Regions from separate parts of the Francisella hispaniensis FSC454 genome, predicted to be linked through region 1. Evidence: riboswitches for the same ligand, from Rfam matches in the RefSeq annotation. Region 1 holds a riboswitch; the other holds the start of a gene.

Region 1 (3,446 bases):
TCATCTTTAGATTCTATTTTCTTAAGATCTTGAGAAAGCTTCATAGAACAGAAGCTAGGCCCACACATAGAACAAAAATGAGCAAATTTATGCCCCTCTTTGGGTAATGTTTGATCATGAAAATATCTTGCCTTATCAGGATCTAAACCTAAGTTAAACTGATCTTCCCACCTAAATTCAAATCTTGCTTTTGATAGAGCATTATCTCTTATTTGAGCGCCAGGAAAGCCTTTTGCTAAATCTGCAGCATGTGCTGCTAACTTATAAGTAACAATCCCCTCTCTTACATCTTCTTTATTAGGAAGACCAAGATGCTCTTTTGGAGTTACATAACATAACATAGCAGTACCATACCAAGCAATTTGAGCCGCCCCAATTGCTGATGTAATATGATCATATCCAGGAGCAATATCCGTAACTAATGGACCAAGGGTATAGAAAGGTGCTTCAAAACAGTCTTTTAACTCATAATCCATGTTTTCCTTAATTAATTGCATTGGAACATGGCCAGGCCCCTCTATCATAACCTGTACATCATGCTTCCATGCTATTTTAGTTAACTCCCCCAAAGTTCTTAATTCTGACAGTTGTGCACTATCATTAGCATCATTTATAGATCCTGGTCTTAACCCATCACCAAGTGAAAAACTAATATCATACGCTTTCATAATTTCACAAATTTCCTCAAAATGAGTATAAAGAAAATTTTCCTGATTATGATGTAAGCACCACTTAGCCATTATTGATCCGCCTCGCGAAACAATCCCTGTAATTCTATTTGCTGCCAATGTAACAAAGGCTTTTCTAACTCCAGCATGAATTGTAAAATAACTAACACCTTGTTCAGCCTGTTCAATTAAAGTATCTTTATAGATCTCCCAAGTTAAATCCTCAGCTTTACCATTCACTTTTTCTAAAGCCTGATAAAGAGGAACTGTGCCTATAGGTACGGGACTATTTCTAATAATCCATTCTCTCGTCTGGTGAATATGCTTACCTGTAGAAAGATCCATAACAGTATCTGCTCCCCACTTTACTGCTATAACCATTTTTTCAACTTCTTCTAGTGTAGAAGATGTAACTGCCGATGTCCCGATATTAGCATTAACTTTAACCAAGAAGTTCCTACCGATTATCATCGGTTCCAATTCTGGATGATTAATATTAGCCGGAATAATAGCTCTACCCGCAGCAACTTCTTCTCTTACAAACTCAGGAGTAATTTCTCTTTGAATATTTGCTCCAAATGATACTCCTTGATGTTGATTTGTATACTCTGTATTTAAATGAAAATTAGCTCTTAAAATATTTTCTCTAATTGCAACATAATACATTTCTGGAGTTATAATACCTTTTCTTGCATAATACATTTGCGAAACATTTTTACCATATTTTGCTTTGATAGGTACATGCCTGTTTCTAAAATTCAACTTATCTTCTTTAAATTGAGCATTGGTATAGTATGATGAGAAACATCCTAAATTTTGTATATCTTCATTTTTTTTGAGCCAACTTAATCTATGTCTAGACAAGCCCTTTTCTATGTCAACTGCGTTACCTGAAGAATACTCTCCAGATGAATCATAGACAAAAACATCTGGATTTGTACTAATATTACCTTCGATATTTGTATTTGTTTGAGCAATTTTTCTAAAAGGAACTTTTAGTGCTGTACTAAGACATTCAACATAACATTTTTCGGAATTTGGATATTTAATAGTTATTGTTGAGTTTTCTGTATTAGTTTGAATATCTTGATTTCTAGAGTTAGTCATTTCATCTCCTATTTTCAATTCAAACTAGTATAGGCAGATGAAATTAAAGGTATATTTTATACAGTAATAGAATCATAACTATAGCAAATACACTAAACTACACTTCCTACACTAGTGCTAACTAGATCAGGTTCAAAGGGTTGGAATATCCTCTCAGCATGATTCAAAAAAAATCATGCACCCCTGTGTTTTCAGTATAAATTTAATAGTATATATAAATCAAAGTCAAGTTAGTAATCAGCATTTTCTACTAGTAATTGTCTAAACTAACTATCTCAAGATGCTGCATTTCTGTTTGCAGAAACATCTCACCAACTGATCTAAATTTCAAAGGGATATCTGTAACATAAAACTTATACTCTGGATTAGAATTGTTTTTATTCAAAAGATTATTTTCAATTAGTAATTGCTCTAGCATCTTACTAGCTTGTAATGATGGATCTATAAGTTTTACATCTAAAATTTTTGCAATACTTTCTTTGATAATTGGATAATGCGTACAACCTAAGATTAAAGCTTGAATATTCTTATCATGAAAATAACTAAGGTACTCCTTAGCTACTAGTTCTACTATCTGACCACTAACAAAGCCTTCCTCTATCATTGATACAAACAGACCACAAGGATTACTATACACCTCAATATTAGGATTCTTTTTGTGAATCTGTAAAGCATAAGCATTACTATTAATAGTAGCTGGAGTAGCAATTACACCAACTTTACTTAGACTATCTACCAAGCTAACTCCAGCAGTTATCACATCTATTACAGGTATAGCTTTAGCAATCTCTTGGACAATATCTTTAGCAATAGCTGAAATAGTATTACAAGCAATAATTATTGCTTTGACTTCTTGCTCAATCAAAAACTTTGCTGTTTGTGCCGCAAACTTTTGAATCATAGCTCGCGATTTTGTCCCATATGGTATCCTAGCTATATCACCAAAATAAATAATATCTTCATTTGGTAATATATTCATAAGATTTTTAACAATTGTCAAACCGCCGATTCCCGAATCAAAAACACCTATAGGTCTATTATCAAGCATTATTTTTTCTCAAGTTTTCTAATAATTTTTCGGCGTGAACGAGTAGGCATCTTCTCAAGATATTCTTCTTTTGCCTTAATAAAAGGTATTAAATTCTCTAATGAAAGAACCGCTTGATTAGCATCGTCAGCAATGAAATTTTCACTTAATTGCGCTTCTTCATTTGCAAAAATTACTATCGTAACTACAGGCACGCCTTTGATATAAATCTTTTGATTGTAAAGGAACGTCTGTAAAACTTTTTTCTGTGCGAAGGTTTGCCTGATAGGGTTTTTAATTGTCTTAGCATAAATTTTATTATTTTGTGAAGTCTTAGATACATTCCATCGCTCAGCCATATTTTCAACTTCAATGTAACCACGGTTATTTTTAACTTCAATAATATATATACCCTTTCGTGATATTGCGATAAAATCAATCTCTCTATTGCCTACAGTTGATTTCTCATCAGGTAAAACGACTCTATTGAATAATACAAAATTGTTATCAAGCTTTTTTAACTCATCAAGTACAGTAGTCTCACCTTCAGCACCAGAGATAATTATATCTACAGGATTATCATCTTTTGTTATTAAGAAAAAAAATACAAATAATATAAATGCTAGAGTAATACCAATCTCTAG
Region 2 (3,446 bases), 350 kb from region 1:
AAATTGTCGGTAAGGTCATTTTACCTTCATCAAGGTCATCACCAATATTTTTACCTAAACTTTCTGCATCAGATACATAATCTAGAACATCATCTGCAATCTGAAAAGCATTACCTAAATAAACACCGTAGTTTCTAATATTATCCTGATACTTAGCATAACTTTGTTTGTCTAGACTGATTACACCTGCTAATTCACAAGCAGCCTCAAATAATTTTGCTGTTTTGCAATATATCACTTTAATATAGTCTTCTTCACTAATTTCGCTATTGCGTGCATTTAATAGCTGTAGCACCTCCCCTTCTGAGATTTTATTAGTTGCATCAGCTAATATTTGCATAATTTGCATATTATCTAAACTTACCATCATCTGAAAAGCTCTAGAATAAAGAAAATCTCCAGTCAAAACACTGGCAGCATTACCAAAGACATTATTTGCTGTTTGCTTACCACGACGCAATTGCGAATCATCAACAACATCATCATGAAGAAGTGTTGCTGTATGGATAAACTCAATAATTGCGGCACATGCTAAATGTTTATCTCCATTATAATTTAAGGCTCTAGCAAACAACATTACTAACAGAGGTCTTAATCTCTTACCACCACTATTTATTATATAGTGGCTAATTTGGTTAATAAGCACGACATCTGAGCAAAGAGAATCAATTATGAATTGATTATTATTTTGTATATCCTCTTTAATAAGTGCCTGAATATCTTTTAGCTGTTGCATTATTATTTTATTGATAGTATTTAACTAAATTAGGATTAAGAATAAAGTAGCAGAATACATTTATCAATACATATTACTAAATAATCTAACTAATTATCTTCATCATGAGATATTTTAAAATGCTTTAATATCTGTTTATCTTGAATAGTAAGTTTTGTATCTTTTGTGTCAACACCTTCATTAAAACCTTTGATAAACTCTTGACAGTTAGCTTTATCTACTGTAATCATTTTTTTCAATCTTAGTTTATACTGCGCTGCTATAATCATCCCCACTTCATATGAGTCTTTATCTGAGATTTTGCTAATATTAGGCTTTTGATCTAGAATAGTATCATCAAAACCTAAGATGAAATCTTTTTTGACTAGCTCTTGGTCCATAGCAGCAAAACTTTTATGGGAAACTTTACCTAATGCCTGACCAATAGTATATGCATTATATGAGGTTTGTTCTACTGCAAAAGCTGATACTGAAAAAGCCAATGCTCCTAGGAGCAAGATAAATTTATTGATACTTTTCATTGTCTATAATAATTCAAAGATAATAGCAATAATTCTAACACAAAGAGCTAACAAGTTTACAGCTAGTTTATATGCTTTTATGATATTGCTTGAATAAACCTTTTTTATAATAGAAATATTGAATTACCTGTATTAATACCAAAATAGATAAACAACTAGAGACAATCACTGATACTAATGGCCAACCCAAAAATATAGCACTATTAATATCACAAATAATACTAATAAGTGAAAGTCCTAGATAAAAAATACTAAAACCTTCCGCTTGTTTCTGACGGTAATTTTTATAAATTTGTGGTAACCAGTAGAGATTATAAATAACCCCACTTATTGAGCCAAACCAAAGCAAAATATGATTACTCAAGCTAATAAAATAAATCATAACAATTACTAAAGATAAATATAAAAGTATAAAAATTGTATGTATAAATATATATTTTTCTCTACGATCATTTAAGATTTGAAATTGCTGAATTGTTAAAAACTTAATAAAATTATATCAACTAAAATATACTGCCACTGCATATTAAAACCAATAGCATAAATTAAATCTAAAGAGTTTGCTACAATCATCAAAGAATGTGTCCACAAACTAATTTCAAATGTTTTATGTTTAAACTGATTATGAATCGTTTGTGGTAGAAAATGGATGAAATAAATTATTAAAGATATATTTAGAGTTATGTAACCAAAATTTTCCATTATTGATATCCTATTATTTTAATCAAATAATAAGAGTTTGTATGATGCTCCTTTAGAAAAAAGATAACCAAACAAACTCCCTACGCTAATATTACTTAGATCAGGTACAAAGGGTCACTTCTCAGCCATTTTTAGATAAAACAGCACCCCTGTTGTCTTCAAGACATAACTATAACATAATTATACTTATTCAACCATAAAATTATCATGCGATATTAGTTAATAGTAAAACCAAAATATAGTACTCTGCAATAAAATATTGAATTTTTAAAGCTTAAAATTACTTTACAATTTTTATGATGGATTAAATGTACGTGTTGGTGATGGAAGTGTAGATTCGATTGGCTGATCAAATCGTTTTGTTTTAATAGTAGGACAACTATATACCTTTAAGCTTGGAGCAAACCATATTTTTTTGTTTTTAGATTTTCACTATTACAATTAACTTTGTTTTTTTAAGACTTGGCATATTTATTAATTTAAGTAATTTTAAAATACTAAGCAATAATAACTGAGATAGCAAATTTTTCAAATATAGATTTTTAATTTTATAAATAGATTCTTATATAAATTAGATCAAAATTACCCTTTTTTAGCTTCAACAGCTATTTTTTTGAAAAAACCTATTATCATCGTTATAAATAGTGAACTAAACACAATTAATAGTAAAACAGCTAAAAGTAACTTATAGGAGACTCCAGATATCATTCGTTCCTCTACGACACCACCAAAATCTGATATTTGCAGATTAGCTGTACTAAGCCACAGTTTATTAGTATCTATAGATTGTTTTAACGAGAACACCTGCATCTTTAAGTCATTGACCATAGTTATATATTTTATTATCATTGCTTGCGTTTGGCTATTTACGACATTATCATTAGATTTTTTAGCCATAAGATCTTTTAAAGTTATTTCATCTTGCTTTAGCAATCTATTATATTCGATTAGCTTTTCAGAAGATTGTTGTATATTTGTTTCGATACTTTTTTTCCAAAGTTGTGTCTCTTGTGTTATAAGAGTTGATTCAGAAAACTTCTTAATTATATCTTGATATAATTGCGATATACTTTTAGTATCAGTTTTTTTTGATTGAATTAGTAAAGTAAAATATGACTTTTGATCATCATATTTTTTCTTTAATTCATAATTGCTATCTTTAATAACAGCTTTTGTTTCGACACTATTTTGACCATTTGCTGTTACAAATTGCTTTTGATCACCAATTTCATATTTATCAAATGGATAAAGAAGAGTTACTTTCTGTAATAATTTATCTTGTGGATTAGCTTGTTTAAGCTCACTAAGAATATTTTGTAAAATTAGATTTAATCTATCATAGCCTATTATTACATGAAGATTTTGACTACCATCAAAATATGAAGGAGCCTGTATCATTTGTTTTAATACAATTCCTTTAGTAATGGTACTTTTATAATACAAAAAAGCAGTAGCTAAAATCGTTAACAAAATAAAAGATAAAATTA

What was found. Region 1 has a riboswitch for thiamine pyrophosphate ahead of thiC (phosphomethylpyrimidine synthase ThiC). Riboswitches for the same ligand answer to the same signal wherever they lie in the genome.
Positions count from the first base shown of each region.
Region 2: another riboswitch for thiamine pyrophosphate. It lies ahead of FSC454_RS05915 (PQ-loop repeat-containing protein); the one in region 1 lies ahead of thiC (phosphomethylpyrimidine synthase ThiC).

Region 1 covers NZ_CP018093.1:861,004-864,449, reverse strand. The annotation lists gene FSC454_RS04250 (FAD-dependent oxidoreductase) at 1-4, opposite strand, end outside; gene thiC (phosphomethylpyrimidine synthase ThiC) at 1-1,775, opposite strand, end outside; TPP riboswitch at 1,862-1,970, opposite strand; gene murI (glutamate racemase) at 2,026-2,823, opposite strand; gene FSC454_RS04235 (nuclease-related domain-containing protein) at 2,823-3,446, opposite strand, start outside.
Region 2 covers NZ_CP018093.1:1,206,016-1,209,461, forward strand. The annotation lists gene FSC454_RS05905 (polyprenyl synthetase family protein) at 1-736, opposite strand, end outside; gene FSC454_RS05910 (hypothetical protein) at 826-1,257, opposite strand; partial or broken gene FSC454_RS05915 (PQ-loop repeat-containing protein) at 1,325-1,959, opposite strand; TPP riboswitch at 2,019-2,120, opposite strand; gene FSC454_RS10110 (hypothetical protein) at 2,542-3,357, opposite strand.